DNA from 2 places in the Anaeromassilibacillus sp. 1001302B_160321_C8 genome. Region 2 is predicted to be linked to the other one. Evidence: riboswitches for the same ligand, from Rfam matches in the RefSeq annotation. Region 2 holds a riboswitch; the other holds the start of a gene.
What was found. Region 2 has a riboswitch for cobalamin ahead of I2E77_RS07645 (ABC transporter substrate-binding protein). Riboswitches for the same ligand answer to the same signal wherever they lie in the genome.
Positions count from the first base shown of each region.

Region 1 (10,533 bases), on a different contig from region 2:
TCATTGGAAACGACGACGATGTCCGCCGCCGTGGAACAGAGGCGCTCGATCCCCCGTAAAATGGCTTCCTGCGCATGTTCCCCTGCCCCTTCCGGACAAAAGCACTCATTTGCCAAGAGGTTGGACAGGCATTCCAACAATATTGCGGAATTCTTTGGAACAACAAGCGTCTCCAAAGCAAAAGGATATTCCAGCGTCAGAAATCCTTTCCCTTTTCGCATGGCGCGGTGGCGCTCCACGCGCGCCCGGCTTTCCGCATCCTGCGCCAACATGGTTGCAAGATACCATTTCGGGGACGCCGGCGACCGGAGAAGCAGGTTTTCCGCATAGGCGGATTTCCCGCTGGCCGCACCGCCCGTAACCAAAACAAACACCGGTTGTCCCTCCCTCAGTGCAACGGCTGATAGGGCTCAATGGAAATTTGCTCAAACGTCCGCATCGTGCCGTATACCGCACAAGCCATGTCCAAAAGCGGCAGGGCCGCCACCGCACCGGTGCCTTCTCCCAAGGTCATATTCGCCGTTAAAAAGGGGGTTAACCCCAGCTCCTGCAAAAGCAGGCGGGCCGCCGGCTCCCCGGATACATGGGAGGCAAGCATATAATCCACCACTGCAGGACACATGCGGGCGGCAAGCAAAGCGGCCGCCGCCGAGATGAAGCCGTCGATCACCACGGGCATCTGCATAGCCGCACCGCCGAGAAATGCCCCAGCCATTCCCGCCAAATCGAGTCCACCGACCTTTTGCAAAACATCGAACGCATCCGATGGGTCTGGCGCATTGCACGCAATCGCGCGGCGGACCGCAAGCCTCTTGCGCGCCAAGCCCTCGGAGGAAAGTCCCGCGCCCCTGCCCGTGACCTCTTCCGGAGGCAGGCCCAGCAGGACCGAAGCCACCGCGCTGCTGGTCGTCGTATTGCCGATGCCCATCTCTCCCGTGGCGACAATCCGGTATCCCTGTTGTTTGAGGTCCTGCATCAGATCGATCCCAACCTCCAAGGCCTTTACCGTCTCTTCCCTTGTCATGGCCGGGCCCTTGGTCATGTTGCGCGTTCCGTGAGCGACCTTGCGGGGAAGGATGTTTTCCCCTGTAACCGCACACTTTACGCCGATGTCCACGGGAAACACATCCGCATGGGCGACGCGCGCCATTTTGCAAACGCTGGTGTCCCCCTTGGAGAGATTCTCCGTGACCACCGCCGTAACCTCTTGCCCGGTCTGGGTCACGCCCTCTTCCACCACACCGTTGTCCGCGCAGAAGACGGCAACGGCACGGCGGCTGAGGTCTACCTCCACCGTGCGCGTCATCCCGGCGATGCGCGCAACCGCCTCTTCGAGCAGCCCCAATCCGCGCAAGGGCTTTGCGATGCTATCCCAACGCCGCCAAGCCTCTTCTTCGATCGAACGATCCGCAGGAACAATCCGGCGAAGCGTCTCCTCCAATGTCATGATTTTTGCGCCTCCTCATATTGTACACACGCCGCCAAAAAACGTTGGGCCCAGCGTGGGTTGGAACAAAAATGTATGTGTGGAAAACCGGCAAACAGCGTTTCAGCCGCATGGATGCAGGGCCATGTCCGGCCGTTGGATGCCTTTTCCGCCTGGAATGCATTCCCGCTGTCCGTGCTCTCCCAATAGTGAAACTCATGGGTGGGGATGCGCTCCCCAGCCTTGCAAAGGAGATTATCCCTAAGAGCGGTCAACGTCGCATAGCCGAAGCGTTGCAGCCGGTTAGTCCTCTTGCCATCCGCTGCAATCGCCCCCACCATTTGATGGGAAATCCCCTGCGCGTCCTCCAGCGTCCGATGCAGATATAAGAATCCGCCGCATTCCGCCACACACGGCATCCCGTCCTGTACGGCGGCGCGCACGCTCTCCCGCATCGAATCGTTGCGCTCCAATTCCGCCGCGTGAAGCTCCGGATACCCGCCGCCCAGCAGCATCCCTCTGCATCCCGGCGGCAAGGCGGCGTCCGTCAGAGGGCTAAACAAACAAAGCTCCGCCCCCAGGCGCTCCAACAACCGCAGGGAATCCGCATAATAAAAGCAGAACGCCCGGTCGCGCGCTACGGCAATCCGCGGACGGCCACGTCCCCTCTCTGGAAGCTCCAAACCCTCTTGCGAAAGCGGCTCCGCTTGTTGCGCGACGGCAAGAAGGCCGTCTAAATCGACGGTGCGCTCCGCTTGTTCCGCCAAACAGTCCATCTTCTGTTGAAGCTTGTCCACCTCCGCCGCCGTGACCAGCCCGAGGTGGCGGCTCTCCAAAACAGCCGCATCCATCTTCGGCAAAAAGCCCAGGGACCGGATTCCAAATTCCTGCTCCAGACGCTGCTGCAAAGCGGGATACAAGCTTGGAGACAACCGGTTCCAGATAACGCCTGCAATCCGACTGTCCGTCCGATAGGTCAGGAAGCCTTTCACCTGCGCCAATAGGGATTGTGCCGCACCTCGTCCATCCACAATCAGAACGACCGGCGTCCGGGTCGCGCGCGCCAAGTCATAACTCCCTGCGCGTTCGGTGAAACCGATCCCGTCGTAATAGCCCATCGCTCCCTCCAACAGGGAAAATGCCGCTCCCCGCGCATGTTCCAGAAGGATCTGCCGGACCATGTCCTCCCCCAACAGGAAAAGATCCAGATTGGTGGAAGGAACGCCGAGCACTTCCCGATGAAACATAGGGTCAATGTAATCCGGCCCGCATTTAAATGCTGCAAGGTGCAGGCCCCGGCGGTGGAAAGCACGCAGAATGGCACACGTCACCGTTGTCTTTCCTGCGCCGCTGGACGGCGCTGCAAACAGGACGCGCGGTGCATAGACGGTCATAGTCCCGCCCCCTGTCCGCTCAGGATATACACCGGATTTTGTCCAAGCATCATATGATAGCCTCCAGCGCGCTTTGCACGGGAAGCCGTAATCTGCGAAACGGCGACATCCACGAAGCCGAGCGCTTCCAACGCCTGCATGGACGCCGCCACCGTCTCCAACGTAATCGCATTGATTACCACCCGCACATACGGGTTCCTCTGCAAAGCCAGCCGAAGAATTTCGTCTATGTTGCCGCCGCTCCCACCGACAAAAACGCAGTCGGGCGCAGGCAATCCGTCCAACACTTCCGGCGCAGCCCCATGGACAACGCGCAAATTCGTGCATGCAAATTGCCGCCGGTTCTGCTCGATCAATTGGCATGCGTCCGCATCCTTTTCCACCGCATACACCATGCCGCGGGCCGCCTGCAACGCCATCTCAATGGACACCGAACCGGTCCCCGCGCCAATATCCCAGGCGATGCTCTCCCGCTGCAAGCGAAGCCGGGAAAGCGAGATACACCGGACTTCGGATTTAGTCATCGGCGTGTTTCCCCGGATGAACCGCTCATCCGGCAAGCCGAATGCAAGAGTGTCATTGGACAAAGGCGCGGGGTTCTGGATGAGAAGGGCGCTGAGAGGATCAAATGTCTGCCCGGACAACCGCTCCGCTGGACCGGTCGTAATGGCCTCCTCCGGATATGAAAGCCGTTCCCCCACCGATACGGTCACGCCGCCCAGCCCAGCCCGGCAAAGCGCTTTGCACAGTTCCTGCGCCGAAACCTTTCCCGCCAGGACAAAGACCTTTTCATGGGTGCGCACCTCTCCCGCCAGGTTGCAAGCCTGCCCGTGCGCGCTCACAAGGCGCACGTCCTCCCAAGGGGTATGCAGCTTGGCGCAGAGGTAGGCTACCGTGCTGATGCCGCAGCATTCCTCGATCAAATGCTCTGGAAACAAACTGCGCAGCTTTTTCGCCCCGCTGTAAAAGCCCACATCGCCGGAGAACACCACGCCGATCGTTTGGAACTCCGGGTGTTCTTGGAGATAGGCAGCGATCTTTTCCGGAGCCGTTGCTGCGAATCGACGGCAGGTAAGCTCTGGGAAAGCGTCGAGCATCCGCTGGGCGCCGATCAGACAGTCACAGTTCTTTAAGATGTTCCATGCGCCAATGGTCAAGGTATCCCGATTCCCCATGCCGATTCCTACCAGCCAAATCTTCTTTGCCATGCCTACCACCGCCTTTTCTCTCTTTATCGGGAGTTTATCATAAATCGCTTACACAACTTTTGCCAAAGCACCTCAAATGAATCCCCTGGAACTTGGGGCGGCCGCCCGATCACGATGGTGCGCGCCCCCGCTTTCTGTGCTGCACGGAGCTTTTCCCAAAAGCCGCCCGCTTTTCCGGATTCCTTGGTCACCAGAACCTGAATGTCGAGCTGGTGGAGCAAGGCGAGGTTCAGCTCCTCGGAAAAAGGTCCCTGCATACAAATCAGATGCCCCGGCGTCCATCTGAGCGACAACGCCTTCCGCACGGCCTCTTCCGTAGGGAGCATCCGCACAAAGGACCGTTCTGCATAGTCCGGGACTTCCGTAAAAGCCGAAAGCTCTTTTGACCCGGTCGTCAATAAGATATTTCCCGGCAAGTTCTTGAGCGATTGCGCCGCTTCCTGCGCGGTGGAGACATAGAGACAATCTTCCCGCCAGCCATCTTCAGACTCTTCACGCAAAAGGCGCAGATACTCCGTCCCCGTCTCCCGGCAGGCGCCTCGGATATGTTCCGTGGCCAAAGCTGCGTATGGATGCGTGGCGTCCACCACACACTCGACGGGATGTGCCCGCAAAAACGCGATGATTTCCTCCCGGTCCATCCGCCCCTGTAGGATGGAGGCGTGCGCATGTTCTAAAAGCGTCTCGCCGTATGCGGTTGCAACACTGACATAGAAGGAAATCCCATGCGCGGAAAGGCGTTCGGCCAACCGCCTCCCCTCGCTGGTCCCTGCAAACAGCAAAATTTGTGGCGCCATGCTTCTTCCTCCATCAGGTTCGATAGCCGCGCGGCGTCACCAAGCGGCCGTTGAGGATCTTGGTCTGGGAGTTGCCGATGAATACCGTCGTAAACATGTCTGCTCGGTATTCCTGCAATTCCTCCAAGGTCATCAACGCATGGGACTCCCCCGCACGTCCAATCTCCCGCACAACCCCCGCAGGGGTCTCCGCCTGGCGGAACCGCCGGACAATCTCACAGGCCCTGCGGAGATAATCTGCGCGTTTCTTGCTCGACGGGTTGTACAGGCACAGGACAAAATCCGCCTCCGCCGCGCAAGCCAACCGCTTCTCAATCAATGGCCAAGGGGTCAAGAGGTCGCTCAGGCTGATGACGGCAAAGTCGTGGGAAAGAGGCGCTCCCAATAGCGCAGCACCGCTGCACGCGGCCGTCACCCCCGGGACCACCTCGATGTCCAACTGGGGATAGGCCTCCGCCGCCTCCAACGCTGGGCTTGCCATCCCATAAACGCCCGCGTCGCCGCTGCAAACCAAGGATACGGTCCGCCCGGTTAGCGCCTGTTCCACCGCCAACCGGCAGCGCTCCACCTCGCCGCGCATCGAAGTGGTCAAAAACGATTTTTCAGGGAAAAGAGGGCGGACCAGATCGACGTAAGCGGTATACCCCACGATCAACTCGCTGCGCTCCAAGGCAGCCTGCGCACGCTGGGTCATCTGCGTCGCCTCTCCCGGACCGATTCCAACAATATAGAGTCTCATAGCATCCCCTCTTTCCACTAAAATCGAATCACCAGCGGCGCGGCCGCCACTGCGACGGTCACACCCGAAAATACTTGTTTTCCCACGAGAAGCGCTCCGCCGCTCCCCAGTACGGCTGCGCGCTCGCAAACATTGTCCACGCCGACCGTATTTTGCACAAATGCAGACCCCGTAAAGCGGCCTTTTGCCCTCGTTAGCTGCTCCGCCGAGAAAAAATTACAGACAAGGCAATTTGCTTTACAGAACTCCAAAAGCCCGATTTCATCGCATTTTTTGTCGATGGACGCAACATTTTGCACGCTTTCCATGTAAAGGTATTTCCCTTGTAAGGTGGAATCAACCGCTTTTTGTATCTTGATCGGTTCTGTCCCTCTTTTGCAGCCAATTCCAAGCGTCAAAATCCTTGGAAGAAGCCAACAGGTCGTCTGAAACGTCTCTTCATACGTAAGGGATATGCGGATTCCGACTTTACCTTCCTTCGCAGGAACGATTCCTTTTGGAAGCGTCCCCTCCACTGGAAAGTCACTATGGAACCCCACCGGTTCCCCATTGAGCAGCGCGGCGGAAACGGCTTTTGCCGCATTGGGACGCACGACCAGGAATCCCTGATCCGCCGCCCATGTATCCACCGCAAATACATCGTTCCCATCGGTTGCCGTAGTGACAGCCGCCTGTGCTCCAATTGCAGCGGCGATCCGCCGGGCGAGCGCATTGGCTCCCCCCACATGCCCGGATACAAGCGGTATGGCAAACCGTCCGCAGTCGTCCACAGCCACTACCGCCGGATCGGTAAATTTGCTCCTTAAATGCGGTGCAACACTGCGGACTGCAATGCCACAGGCGCTGACAAAGATGAGCGCATCCGCCTGTCCAAAGGAGCGCGCTGTCCAATCTGCAAGCGAATCCAAGGCCGCAACGCCATTTTTCGCGTATTTTTCCGGCGCACTTACGGTACAAATATCCCCTCCGTCGCGGAAAAACTCCGCCAACCGCTGCGCCAACCGGACGCCGCTGGCGGTGAATGCGATACACTCAATCCGCATGGGGCGCGCCTCCGGTTTTCGCTGCGCGGTATCCGTGGGAGAAATCGGGCGCGTAGAGTTTTGAGCGGTCGTACTGCGTTCCAAGGAATCCGCCGACCAAAATCAACGCCGTTTTGGTAATCCCATTTTCCGAAGCCATCTGTGGGAGGTCGTCCACCGTGCCGCGGACCACCTTTTCGTCCGGCCAAGTCGCCTTATAGACAATGGCTGCGGGCGTGTCCTTTGCATATCCGCCCTCCAGGAGCTGCTCCCGCAGGCCTTCCAAATAGGAGGTGCTCAAAAAAACGACCATGGTCGCACCGTGCTTCGCAAAGCTGGCGACCGACTCCTTTTCCGGGACCGGCGTCCGCCCGGCCATCCGCGTGATCACAACGGACTGCGAGACGCCCGGCAGCGTATATTCCGCGTGCAGCGCAGCGGCCGCCCCACAGAATGAGCTGACCCCCGGCACCACTTCATACGGTACACCGGCGGCATCTAAGGCATCCATTTGCTCCCGGATGGCGCCGTACAAGCACGGATCTCCTGTGTGCAGCCGGACCACCTTTTCCCCTGCCCGTTCCGCTGTCAGAAGCACGTCCAGCACCTCTTCCAGGGTCATCCGGGCACTGTCATAGACTTTGCAGCCGGATTTCGTATAGGTCGTGAGGATTTCCGGATTCACCAGGGAACCGGCATAGACCACCGTATCCGCTTCTTCTAGCAGCCGTGCGCCCCGCACCGTAATCAAATCAACGGCGCCGGACCCCGCTCCGACAATATGAATCATTCGATTTCCTCTCCTTTCAGGCGTTGCAACAATCCATCTACCTCTGCGGTTTGCCCCAAAAGGCCAAATGCATTGGAAAACAAGACCGCTCCAACCGTCAGCTGTCCGCGGACGCGGGCGTTTATATGAAAATGTATCTTTTGTATGAGGCTGTCCATCACAGGGGACAGCAACTGTTCTTTTTGCAAGAGTTCAAACGCTTCATCCGTTGTGACGCAGTCCATCAGCTTTCCTGCCAACACTGGGGAAACGCCGCAGAGCGCAGCATGGGCGGTGATAATCTCCATCCGGGCATCCGCGTAACGGGAATGGGTATTCATCACGCCACCGGCCAGCTTGACCAGCTTTCCCGCATGCCCCACCAGCAAAAGCCCCTCAAAGCCGAATTCCACCGCCATGTCCAGCAGCTCCCCAATGTAATTGCTGCACGAGACGGCACGGCAAGGGAGGCGCATCTGTTCCCGCAGAAAGGTTTCTCCGTAATTTCCGGGTACCGCCACAACCGTACGCGCCCCCAAGGTGCGCAACTGCCGGAGCTCCGTCCGGATGGTATCGACCAGCGCGCGTTCGCTCATCGGCTCCACAATCCCGCTAGTCCCCAGGATGGAAATCCCCCCGGTGATCCCCAGCCGGGGATTAAAGGTCTTTTCCGCAAGCCGTTTCCCCTCCGGTACGGAAAGGGTCACCTGCCAACCGCCGGTATACCCATAGGTTTCCCCAACCTCCTGCAAAACGTTGGCGATCATCCGGCGCGGGCCGGGATTGATGGCCGCCTCCCCAACGGCGCAAGCAAGCCCCGGGCGCGTCACCCGGCCAATGCCCTCTCCGCCGGCAATATATACCCCCTTGTCCGCACGGCGCACTTCTGCAAATACCCATACGCCGTCCGTCACATCGGGATCGTCCCCGCTGTCCTTTTGCACCGCGCAGGAAACAGACTCCTCCGAAAGCCGGATATGGCCGACTGGCAATTGCAAAAGAACCCCCTTCGGTGTAGAAAGCGCCACCTGATCGACACGCTCACCGGAAAGCAGCATCTGCGCGGCGGCCTTTGCCGCTGCCGCTGCACAGCTGCCGGTGGTATAACCACACCGCAGGCGCTTCTGGTCCCGGTAAACATATTCCTCCAGCTTCATGGGCGGTCCTCCTGCGAATAAAAAACGCCATTCAGTCACTCGCATGACCGAATGGCGTGAATGGCGGAAATCATGGGCGCAGTCCTTCTGCTCCCACTGTGGTTCCTTCAGCCACGCGCACTCCAGTACCGTGGAGTCGCATGAAGCATATAGGCAGGTATTCTGGCTCATACATCTCTGCAACACTCCACCTTCCCGGTTTCCCAGTGGTTTTTGGAGCTCGCTCCGTATTCACAGCAACGGACTTGCGCGGGAATCACACCCGCTTCCCTTTTCAGCCCCTTTCCTGGAAAGGAGCACCTATATCCTGTGCCCTATTTTAAACGGATTTCTATATTTTGTCAACCGGCCGGTCCAGATGCACATCCAATTGTGGAAATGGAATGTGAATTCCCTCGCGGTCAAATGCCAGTTTCACATCCTCCTGCATCTGATAGTAAAGCGTCCAGTAATCGTCCGTTTTGCACCAAACGCGCACCAGCATTTGGATACAACTGTCCTTATGTTCCTCCACGGCGATCAATGGCTCTGGATCCCGCTCGACCAAAGGATTCTTATCCGTCAGTTCTTGAAGCACCTCTTTTACTTTTGAAAGATCGTCTTCGTATCCCACCGAATAGCGCAAATCCAACCGCCGTGTTTTCATCGCCGTATAATTTATAATTGTACTGACGGTAATGGTCGAATTCGGGATAACGATCTCCTTGTTGTCAAAGGTCCGAAGGGTTGTGAACATCATCTCAATGCGCTCCACTGTGCCTTCTACATTGTCTACCAAGAGGTAATCCCCCACTGCAAAGGGCTTTGTAAAAACGATCTGTGCACCGCTGGCGATGTTGGTCATATTTTCCTTTAACGCTAAGCCAACGGTCACTCCTGCCGCACCAATCGCCGTGATCATTGGCCCGACGGGAACCCCCAACTGCGACAGGGCCATAATGCTGATGATAATCTTCGCCGCTGCATTCGCCAGGGAACACAAGAATGTAACGATCCCAGTCTCTGTGCGGGCTCGTGTCATCGTGCGCTTGATTAAGCGCACTACCACGTTGCTCAGCCACCATCCGCCGGCAAAGATTAGCGCGGCGCCAATTACATTGGGCAACATATCTAAGAGCCATGTTAAAAACTTTTGCCAAACATCTTCAAATGACATTTCGATCGCATCCCTTTCGAAAAGATTTGCCACACTCGCTTTAACAATTCCTATTATATTAAACAAAGTCTTGCAAAAAATTTCGCACAAGAATTTATATGTTTTGTATATATTTTTTAAACTATATTGCGTTTTTTACAAATAAATGGTATGGTATAGATAAATCCACAGCGATTCGTGTTTGCAAAATTTCCAGGGCATCAGCTTTTTGCATCAAAACGCCAATTTGCGGATGGCTGCGGCTTGAAAATTCATTCCAGCAATTGGAGAATGGAGGAATCGTATGGAAAGCAGAGCGATCAAAATTAAATCCCCTAAGAACAGCAAAATCTCGATCAAAGTGATCCCGGGTCATTTTGCCACCAATCACTCGCATATCAACTATTATATTGATATGACCAGTATCAAGCACCGCCATGCAATGGCTTATGAAGCGGCAGCGACCATGGCGATGAAGTACGAAAACAACACCATGGTAGACACAATCGTATGTATGGATGGCTGTGAGGTTATCGCCGCTTTCTTAGCGCGCTATCTTTCTAAATCTGGCATCATGTCCATGAACGATAAGAGCGACATCTGCATCATCACCCCGGAATTCAATACCAACGGGCAGATGATTTTCCGCGACAATATCCAGCCGATGGTCTGGCAAAAGAACATTCTCCTCCTGGTGGCTTCCGCAACCACCGGCAAAACCATCAACCGATCCCTGGAATGCATCAAATACTATGGAGGCAATGTGATCGGAATCTCCGCCATTTTCAGCGCAATCACCGAAATGGGCGGTGTGCATGTCGATACCATCTTTACTCCCGAAGATATTCCAAACTACCAAACCTATGCTTTTAAAGATTGTCCGGAC
Region 1 is NZ_JADNJD010000018.1:11,047-21,579, forward strand. It holds gene I2E77_RS11495 (bifunctional adenosylcobinamide kinase/adenosylcobinamide-phosphate guanylyltransferase) at 1-374, opposite strand, end outside; gene cobT (nicotinate-nucleotide--dimethylbenzimidazole phosphoribosyltransferase) at 389-1,447, opposite strand; gene I2E77_RS11505 (cobyrinate a,c-diamide synthase) at 1,444-2,820, opposite strand; gene cbiT (precorrin-6Y C5,15-methyltransferase (decarboxylating) subunit CbiT) at 2,817-4,028, opposite strand; gene cobK (precorrin-6A reductase) at 4,052-4,825, opposite strand; gene cobJ (precorrin-3B C(17)-methyltransferase) at 4,839-5,564, opposite strand; gene I2E77_RS11525 (cobalt-precorrin 5A hydrolase) at 5,582-6,607, opposite strand; gene cobM (precorrin-4 C(11)-methyltransferase) at 6,597-7,376, opposite strand; gene cbiD (cobalt-precorrin-5B (C(1))-methyltransferase CbiD) at 7,373-8,512, opposite strand; cobalamin riboswitch at 8,648-8,831, opposite strand; gene I2E77_RS11540 (mechanosensitive ion channel family protein) at 8,844-9,668, opposite strand; gene I2E77_RS11545 (phosphoribosyltransferase) at 9,952-10,533, shown strand, end outside.
Region 1: another riboswitch for cobalamin. It lies ahead of cbiD (cobalt-precorrin-5B (C(1))-methyltransferase CbiD); the one in region 2 lies ahead of I2E77_RS07645 (ABC transporter substrate-binding protein).

Region 2 (10,533 bases):
GCGTCTATGAGCGCACCGAAAGCGGCCAGGTGGAAGCATGCCGGGTGGTCTTTGGCGCAGAACCCAAAGATTACGAGGTATACGACTTCCTACTCAAGCACTGGGATAGCATGCGGTTCAGTCCACCCGTTGCAGCAGAGGGAATCCCCTCGCAGATTCGGAACCCCAAACGGGCGCGGCGCGCAGCAAAGCAGGCGCTTTGCCGCACCGGAACGGGAACCAAATCGCAACAGGCCCTGCAAATGCAGCGGGAACTGGGCAAACAAGAGCGCAAAAAACTCCGCAAACAGCAATCCGAAGAGGAAAAAGCGCGGCGGTTTGCCCTGCGCCAACAGCGCAAAAAGGAAAAGCACAGGGGCAGGTAACATCTGCCCCACATCCTTTTCCGCTGTATTTTAAAGGCTAGCGTTTTGAAAGGAGCGTTGATCGATGAATCCAGAGATTCAATCCCTCATCCAGCAGGCGGATCAGGCGATCCGTGAGGAACGCTTTGACGACCTGATGGAATTTTACACAGAGGACGCCGTCTTGGTGATCAATGGGGAAAAGGAGGCCCATGGCAAGAAAGCCATCAAGGAAGCTTTCATCCAGATTGCCGCCTATTTCCAGAACAGCCTCGTCCCCACACAGGGAAAAATGCGGATGATCGAAGCGGGGGACACGGTCCTGGTCCTGTCGCAAACGCTTCTGGACGCGGACAACAAGGCGGAATCTTCGTACAGCATGGAGCGCCGTGCGACCTATGTCTATCGCCGCATCGGTGGAAAATGGCTCTGCGCCATCGACAACTCCTATGGGACCGCCCTATTGGACGACTGATGAACCACATTCAAAAGAGGGGGAAGCCGCTGTTGATACAGTGGCTTCCCCTTTTTTACGATCCGTTGCTCTGGCTTTGTGATCGTTTCCAGTTGCGGCCTTCTGGCCTTATTTCCCCTTGACCAAGCAGCCTAAACGCCGTTACCGGCGCTTCATGGCGCGCAGCCGTTCCTTTTCCTCCCTGCAGATTCGCCGGGATTCGGTCATCTTTTGCAACGCCTTGTTGAAAGGGAACGTATCCAGCCGGCTATTGGGCAGATAGGCCATGGTCCGCTCCGGAAAGCGCGCATAGCATTCCGCAAGCGCCCAGGCGACTGCCATCTGCGCATAATACCCCGTATGCCGGACATTGTCCAGGGTCTCCAGGACACGGTCGATGAACGCCTCTTGGATGAAGTGATCCAGGAGCATCACGACGCCGAAGCGCACGTCAAATTCCCGTTCGGAGGAAAAATAGGGCCGCAAAAACGCCCACACCCGTTCCGGATCTTTGCGGACAAACTTCAGGGTATTGCAGAAGCTGTCGCAGGTGGACCAGTCGCCAATCTCCGGGACGAACGCCTCCGTATAAGCAAGCAGCTCCGCTACATCAGCCTTTGCATAGCCGATCACCATTCCGCGCAGAAGCGTCTCTTCAAAGCACTTCCCCTTTTCCGCGCGGAAAAAGGCGCGCCAGTCCCCGCGCGCAATCCGCTTGGCCAACCCACGCAGCGCAGGCAGCCGCACGCCCAGCATGGGCGTTCCCCCTGGAATCAGGCCGGAAGCAAACGCCCGATAGTCCGGTTCTGCCATCGCCTGCAATTCCTTCCGGACAGCCTCCCAGCCCCATTCCATATTCAAAGATGCATCAGCGCGCCCCATACCGTCTCTCCAAATCCAAAAGGGTTCTTTTACACTCCAATCCGCCCGCATAGCCTGTCAAGCTGCCGTCCGCCCCCACCACGCGGTGGCAGGGGATAAAAATCGGGATGGGATTGCAGTGGTTCGCCATACCGACTGCGCGGCACGCCTTGGGGCGGCCAATCTGCGCGGCGATTTCCCCATAGGACCGCGTCTGCCCATAGGGGATTTCCTGCAAAGCGCTCCAGACCGCTTTCTGAAACGCCGTACCTTCCGGCGCCAATGGCAAGTCGAACATCTTCCGCTCCCCGCGCAGGTATTCCCGGAGCTGCTCCGCCGCTTTGCGAAGCAGTTCCGTTTCGTGTTGCACAACCGTTCCCGGCACCTCTTCGCCGGGAAGCCGCAGAAGGGCAATCGCGCCCCCATTTTCTCCAATCGCGATGCGACCGATTTCAGTGTCGTATAGAAACAGACCGTCCACGCTTTACATTCCTTCCTTTTCCGGTTTTATCGCGCGGGTTGCGATATAGGTGGGCGTGAAGTCCCGCAGGCGTCCCTGGCCGGGCCGGTCGCGGTCGTCAAAGAGGTCGGTCAGCCGAAGCCCCGCTTTTAACTGACCGCCGATCTGCTCTTCCAGCGAATGGCTGAATTGCATGCCGTCCCCGTCCCGCATCAGCTTTTCACATTGCTCCGGGTTTTTTAACGGGTTAAACGGAAGCGCATTTTCCACCACAAGTGTTTGATCGTCGTTGAACAAGTAGGGAATCCCATTGTCCATCCCCGCCAGAAGGACGCCGCCCGGCTTGAGAATGCGGTAACATTCCCGCCACACCTGGTATACATCCTCGATGTAGCAATTGGAAACCGGATGGAAAATCACGTCAAACTGGCCGTCCGGGAAGGGCAAGGGCTTGGTCATATCGCCGCGCACAATCTGGATGGAATAGCCCTCGCGTTCCGCCACCATCCGCTCGCTTTCCAGCTGCTTTTTGGAATAGTCAAACACCGTACAATTTGCGCCCAAAGCGGCAAAAACCGGCATCTGCTGTGCGCCGCCGCTGGCCAACCCCAAAAGCTGCGCCCCCTTGAGCGCTGGAAACCAGCTGTGTGGCACCGGGCGCATCGGCGTGAGATATACGTCCCATGTCCCGTTTTTTGCCGCCAAATAGTCCTCGTGGGAGATCGGGATTCCCCATTCGATCCCGTCCTCAACCCACTGATCCCACTGTTCCGCGTTATATTTTGTGTACTGTTCTCGATTCATCGGTTTCCCCTCTTTCTTGGCTGGTTTCATCATTGCTATTTCTATTATAAAGCCGTATCCCAATCTCTGCAAATCCTTTTGCGGAATTTTCATGCATTCCTTTCCAGCCCGCGAACCAAACAAATTTTATCCGGCCCTCAATTGCCCCGAAAAAATGCACGCCAAAGGGCCTGCCTTGGAGATTTTCCTCCAAGGCAGGCCCTTCCCTTTTTATTTTGCCTGATAGATAATCAAAAGCTGCCCATCTTCATCGGTGCGGACCTTGGCGCGCACGCCGTATACCTCTTCGATCATCTGCTCTGTAAGCACCTCGCGCGGCGTTCCTCTGCTATAAATTTGACCATCCTTGACCACATAGATGACGTCGCTGTACATGGCCGCCAGGTTTAAGTCGTGAAAAGCGGATAGGACCGTCTTATGCATGGACTTGACGATGTTGAGCAATTGCAGCTGGTATTTGATGTCCAAATGGTTGGTGGGCTCGTCGAGGATCAAAGCCTCTGTGCGCTGCGCCAGTGCGCGCGCCAAAATCACACGCTGTTGTTCCCCACCGGACAGGCTGGAAAACGGGCGGTTTTCCAGCACCTCCATGCCCACCTGCTTCAGGGCTTCGCGCATGATCGCATAGTCCTCCGCTGTATCGCGGTCCATCGCGCGCTTATGCGGCGCGCGCCCCATCAGCACCATATCCTTTACCAGAAAATCAAAATCATAGGCATTGTGCTGTGCAACCACGCCCAAGCGTTTTGCAGCCTCTTTATGGCTCATATGGGAAAGCGGTTCCCCGTCCAGCCGGATGCAGCCCATCTTGGGCTGCAATACGCGATAGATACATTTCAAAAAGGTGCTCTTCCCACTGCCGTTCGGCCCAATCAGCCCGACAAAACAACCATTCTCCGCGCGCAGGGAGATGTCCTTTAAAATTTGCGTGCTTCCCCAGGAGAACGAAAGGCCCTCTGCATCAATCCTCATGACGGCCTCCCTCCAAACTGATAAGTCTTTTTGACAAGCAGCAGGACAAACGCCGGCGCCCCCACAATCGAAATCAGGATTCCAATCGGCAACTCCGCATTTGGAAGGATCGTCCGGGCCACCACGTCGGCCCAAACCAGGAAGATGCCGCCCGCCAGAGCGGACAGGGGCAACAGCTTCCGATGATCCACGCCGAACAGCACGCGGATTACATGAGGGATCATCAACCCTACAAATCCGATGACGCCCGATGCATAGACAACGAAGCCGACCACCAGCGAGGCCATCACCAGATACACTTGCCGGTAACGGCGCAAATTGGTTCCCAGCGTGATAGCCGTATCGTCCCCCAGCAGCATGAGATTGAGCGTGCGGCTCTGCGTCAAGAAAAAGGCGATCGCCAGAAGCACAACCAAAAAAATCACGCCGTTGCTCTCCCATTCCGCCCCCGCCAAGCTGCCCATCAGCCAGAAGGTGACCGTCATAAAGCGGCCGGGATCGTCCGCCACATAGACGATAAAATTGGAAATGGCAGAACAAACCGAACTGAGCGCCACGCCCGCCAAGACCAATTTGACCGGCGTTGCACGGCCTCCAAGGTGAGAAAGCCCGATGACGGCAAAGGATACGCCCAACGCGCCCAAAAAGGCGCAGACACCGACGCTATTCGAGCCAAAGGCGCCGATCCCCAGCAGGATTGCCGCCGTTGCGCCCAAGGATGCGCCGGAAGAAATTCCCAGGATATACGGGTCCGCCAGCGGGTTTTGCACGACGGCCTGCATCACAACACCCACGGTCGCCAATCCCATGCCGACCGCCACCCCCAGCACGATCCGGGGCAACCGGATATACCAGACGATGTCGTGGACGGCCCCTTGCGCCAGCGTTGCGGGGTCCCCGATGTGGAACCATTCAAACAGGATGACTTCATACACCTGGCGCACCGTCAGGTCCGCGGACCCGACGGTCACAGCAAAAAGCACGGACCCCACCAGAACTACCAGCAAAAGGACGACTGCGCAGAGATATGCCGGTATTCCGTGAAACACGCCGGTTGTAAGGCGCTGGGACAGGGTTTTATCCGTGCTTGGGCGTTTCCCAAGAACGGGTTTATCCCCCCGCTGCATCTTATGCCTCAATCCCATAGAGGCTCTTGAGGAATAGTTTTACCGTATCTTTGGTGCGGACCCCGGGTGCATACGCCAGACTGTATTCCACCGGATAGATACGGCCGTTTTTGACCGCGTCCACGCTGGCCAATGCAGGATTTTCCGTATACAGGGCAATTGCCTCTTCGTCCGAAACAGAGCTCACATGTACGGCGAAAATCGCTTCCGGGTTGGCATCCACGATCTCCTCATCGGTCCATCCCGCCTGGCCAAGCGGTTCGGCGCCCATCTGCGCCGCAATATCGCCCGCAGCTGTCTTAGCATGATAGATGTCGTATTCGCCCTCCCATTTTTCTGCGATCAAGATGCGTTGGGGCTCTTTTCCCTCCGCGGCCTGCTTTCCCTGGTCGACATATTGCTGGATATCGGCGATGATTTCTTCCGCCTTCTCCTGGCGGTTATAAATTTTTGCAAGATTCCGGATATCCTGATACTCATTCTCCAAGGATTCGTCCCCACGCAGCACGCTATTAATGGTCGTATAGGTTCCGATTCCACGGTCATGCCAAAAATCGACGTCCCCCATGCGATCCTCCATATTGAACAAGGAATACCACCCGATGACCATGTCGGGCTCCAAACTCAAAGCGTATTCCTTGACAAAATAGCCGACGTCCTGGTGATTTTTTAGAAGATCCAGCTTGGCAAATTCCTCTGCATACTCCGGCAGTACGCTGCTGCAATCCGCCACCATTTCAATTTTATCACCAAGGCCGAGCGCCAGAAGGATTTCCACATTGTTCCTCCCATAGACCAACGTCTTTTCCGGGCATTTCTCAAAGGTATAGGGCACCAGTTCCTGCGCGTTGTTATACACCTCTACGGTCACGGGATAATAATCGGACTCGTCTTGGGATGCCTCCTGTGAGGAGGCGTCCAAACCGGCCGGTTCACTGGAGGACACGCTCTCCAATTGGGAGGACGTCTGCAGGCCGCTGCTACAGGCTGTAACGCTAAGCAGCATAGAAAGCGCCAACAGGGATGCAAGGATTCTCTTTTTCATGATTTTTCCACTCCTTTTTCGATCTGAAATCACTTCGTTCTTCCGTGACAAAAGACAACAAAAAACGCCCGCAACGAGTGTTGCGGGCGGGGCTTCCAGACCGTCAAAAGGGTATACGTCCCCCTTGGGCGTTTTCTGGCAACCGGCTCCGTCGTCCGCAGAATGGCCACCGAGTCCATGGCAGGTCTTCTGACTGATGCATCCACACCATCTTCCGCCTTCTCAACAGGAATTCTATCAATGGCATCTTGGAAGTGGCTCCGCAATCACAGCAACGGGATTGTACAAGATTCGCACTTGTTTCCCTTTTCATCAAACCCTCGTGTGGTTTGAACCATGGACCCATTTGATTCTTTTGTCGTTTTCAGTATAAAACACGGTATGGGAAATGTCAACGATCTCCATGAACTGCAGACGCGCAGCGTCTTTCGCGGACGCACAGCGTCTCTCGCGCCTACGGCGGACGCATGGCGTCTTTTCGCGCCTACGGCGTTCCCTAAGAAAACGAACCGCGAGGAGTTTGTTTTCCGCTCCATATGGGAAGGCCCTACAGAGGCAAGCGAAAATTTTCATACAGGCAAAAATTACAGTCCCACCACATGTGAGAAATAGAAGGATAAAACATAGCAAGGCCCTCACCCTGGGAATTCCCAGGGTGAGGGCCTTACCGTTATCGGGAAGAATCCTTCCCTTTCATTTTAAATTAGCCAATGGTTACCGTGCAGTGCTTCACTGGACGTGCAACGTCTTACGCGGACGCACAGCATCTTTCACGCCTACGGCAGCAACCACGGAAGCAAACCGCAATTATGGCGTGTTCCGCTCCGCAGGGGAAACCCTACGGAAGCAATCAGACATCGGACGCACAGCGTCTTTTCGCGCCTACGGCGTTCCCTAAGAAAGCACTTATCCAATCGTAACCGTGCAATGTTTCACGGCTGCATTGCCCGGCAGGGTGGTGTAAACGCCCGTGCTCTGGCCCGGCGTGCCGATGGCATAGACTCTGTAATAATAGTCGTTGCCGACCTTCGCCACGAACTGCGTCTTCAGCACATCGCCGTTGCCGACCGTGAAGCCCGGCGTCATGGCGTTGCCGTTGACCACCGTCATCTTGAAGCAATACGCCTGGCCGCGCTTCAGTGTGAAGTTGACCGTCGTGTCGGAAACCACATAGGCATTCGCTGCCACGCTCTGGCTTGCAGATACAACGCCCGCTGCGCCGTATGCGTTGCCGACGTTTGCAGATGTGCTGCCGCTGTTCTTCGAGCCCGTGGAGGTGCTCTTCTCGACCAAGCCGTCGATGCTGTTCTCCAGCGCCTCGACTGCGTCCGCAACCTCTTCCTCGGTCGCTTCTGCGTCGTTCAGGACTGCCTTCGCGGTGCTCAGGGCGGCCTTCATCGTTGCCACGCTCTTCGCCGTGTACTTATTGGTGTTGATCGCTTCAGCTTCTCCGATCAATGCTTCCAGCGCATCCTTATCCGGGATCATGCGCAGGGCGGAAATCGCTGCCGTAAGGTCTTTCACTGCGGTATCCACCGCATCCTGCGTTGCGTTTGCATTTTCCAGCACGGTCTTTGCTTCTTCCAGAGAGGTCTCGAATGCGGTCCATGCCTCGTTCTGGATGTACTGGTCCGCGTTTTCAACAATGCCGTCGCCCTTGAGGACCAGCGCTTCCAGCTCGGTGATGTCTGCGCGGTAGACCAAGTCGTAAATCGCGTCATACAGCGCATCGACTGCTGCGGTGATGTCCGCTTCCAGGACTTCTTCATCGTCCAGCAGGTCTTCCGCCGCCGCATACGCTTCGTCCAGCGCTTTCAGGCTGTCCGGCGTGAACAGGTCGCGGTTGATAGAATCTGCGATCTCCATCGGGATATCCAGCTGGCTCTTGTCGCCTGCAACAAAGCTCAGGTAGTGCAGCGCGTCGATCAAGTCGCTCCATGCGGTGTTGATCTCGTCCTGCGTTGCGGTCTTCTTGGCTTCGACGTCCTTCGCCGCCTGCAAAGCCGCTTCGTACTTCTCCTGTACGGACGGTACGGCTTCCGCTGCTTCGTCCGCTCTGCCTTCTGCAATCTCAATGGCAGCGCGCAGGTTCTGTTTGTCAACGACCGTGAAGCCAAGCTCGATCGTGGTGTCCGCGTTCGGCATAGCCGCGCTGTACACATACTCGGCAACGTCAAAGCTGTCTTCCGCAATGGCTTCGCCATTCACGGTGACGCCTGCGATCTCGCGGCCTTCTACGCGCGGCGTAAAGGTCAGCTCAAGCTCGGTGTCCGCCATTACGACGTCTTTATATGCGCCGATCAGGTTGGCAATCGTCTGGCTTTCGCCATCGATGCTCAGTTCGACGGTGTTCGGGAAGGTGACCGTCAGCATGTGCTCGCTCGGCTCTTCCTCCACTTCGCCGGTCAGGGCAATCCAGCTCAGGACCGGGTCGGGGTTGTTGGAATTCTGTCTCTGAACGCTGATGGTGACATCCGCGTCGTTTTCTACCGTAAACGGGAACAGATAAGCCTGTTCGCCGGAATTGGTGAATGTGCCAATCGTAGTCTCAACCGTCTGCCCGTCCGCGCCTTCATAAGAAACAACGACCTTCATCGGGCGGGATGTACTCCACCACTCCTGGAAACCAAGGGAAACCTGATACTCGCCGGCCTTTAACGGTAGCTTGTAATCGATATTCTTGCCGCCCTTTGCCCAGAAACCGCTGGTATAAGCGTCCTGGCTTTCCGGATTCTTGGGTGCGATGTCGTCATCGGTGCCGGTATAGCCCCAGCTACCCTCGGTATAGGCTTGGTCATACGCCTCGGTATTGACCAGGTTCGGGGCCATCTCTTTGATGACATCGTACAGCTCGGAGCCATTCGTAGCGCCGCTGTCGATAAAGTAAAGCAGGTTCTCCGGGATGTCAACGACATTGGCCGTTATCGTAAGGCCATTGGCGTCTTCCAGCGTGCCGGTTACCGTATTTTCTGCGCCCGGAATCAGCGAGCTGAAATCCCAGGAGACATTGACGTCCTTGGTCACCCACCCCTCATCCTCACGGATGCTGACGTTTACCTGCTCCGGCAGGTTCTCGGTGCCATAATAGATATCATCCATCTCGCTGTTCAGCTTGATGTTGTTGATGGAATCAAATACGCTGAGATCCCAATCGTTGTATTCCTGGAGGCTGATATTCCCTCTGGCGTCGATCTGCACCGGCAGCCAGATATAACGGGAATCTGCAAGCGCTTCCGCGCTGAAATCCTGTTCTTTTCCATAACCCCAGCGGTCGCCCATGTAGATGAACTTGCCGTTCTCCGGGTCCACCGGGATCACATTGGTGCTCTGGGACCAGAAGGTCTTCCCATCGGTATCGCCGATGCAAGGATCGCCCATGTCGGTCCACTCGCCGAGAATTTCGTCGGCCTTCCAATAGCGGGCCGGGTTCGGGCTCCAGCCGGTTGCGCCGGAGGTAATCATGTAATAGGTGCCGTCATACTTGAACAGGGCCGGCGCTTCGCGCTGCCCGCCCGGGAACAGGCGGACGAAGTCCACGCCGTTCTTTGCCAGGCCGACCGGCTCCTGCGGCACGTCGAGGTCCGTGTACTCGTCGTTCAAGCGGGAGATAAACATCGTGCGGTTCTCTTCGCTGGAATAGATGATATACGCCGTCCCGTCGTCGTCGATAAACAGGTTCATGTCGCGGGCAAAACCGCGGTTCTGCGGCTCTTCATACCAGTCGAGCACGCCGTTGTCCTCCAGATACTCCTCTTCCGGAAGCTGGTGCAAACGGGAGCGGCGGATAAAGGTGAACGGGCCGTTCGGCGTATCGCTGATCGCCATGCCCGCTGCTGCTGCCGCGTAGCTGGAAGTGGACTCCTCGGTGGGGCCGTCCGCATGGAACCAGATGATGTACTTTTCGGTTGCCTCGTTATAAATCATCTTCGGGCGCTCGATAATCGCCGTGTCCTTGTTGATGCAGAGGTAGACATAATCCTTCTCTTCTTCGGTCAGGTCGCCGTAGAGGGCTGTGAAATACGGGTCCGTATCCAACGCCTCACGGTTCGGGACCGAACGCATCACATAGCCTTCGAACGTCCAGTTGTACAGGTCGTCGGAGGAATACGCGCTGATGCCATTGCTGTGGCTTCCGGTCGTCTTATCCTCGCCAACCCACCACCATTTTTCCGTTCCATCGGGCATGGGCAATTTCTGCACCTGTCCGCCGTGCGCCTGGATGGGCTTGCCGTTGGTGTCCTTCCATACATCGCCGTTGACGCCGGAGAAGGAATCATAGGTTTCGATGGAGCGCAGGTCGGAGTAGACCGTGTCCAGATGCTCGCAGGTCTCTTTCACGTCTGCAGGGCTCGGGTTGTCCTGCGCCGCCAACTCCTTCGCAGATGCCAGGACAGCGTTCAGGGCCTGGAGGTTGTCCTCCTTATTTTCTTCGCCCACATAGAGCTCGCCAAGGGGCTCTTCTGCAT
Region 2 is NZ_JADNJD010000009.1:8,463-18,995, forward strand. It holds gene I2E77_RS07605 (YjdF family protein) at 1-365, shown strand, start outside; gene I2E77_RS07610 (YybH family protein) at 430-819, shown strand; gene I2E77_RS07615 (DNA alkylation repair protein) at 961-1,680, opposite strand; gene I2E77_RS13925 (methylated-DNA--[protein]-cysteine S-methyltransferase) at 1,667-2,140, opposite strand; gene I2E77_RS07625 (class I SAM-dependent methyltransferase) at 2,144-2,923, opposite strand; gene I2E77_RS07630 (hypothetical protein) at 2,895-3,116, opposite strand; gene I2E77_RS07635 (ABC transporter ATP-binding protein) at 3,134-3,895, opposite strand; gene I2E77_RS07640 (FecCD family ABC transporter permease) at 3,892-5,040, opposite strand; gene I2E77_RS07645 (ABC transporter substrate-binding protein) at 5,024-6,067, opposite strand; cobalamin riboswitch at 6,230-6,421, opposite strand; gene I2E77_RS07650 (family 43 glycosylhydrolase) at 6,974-10,533, opposite strand, start outside.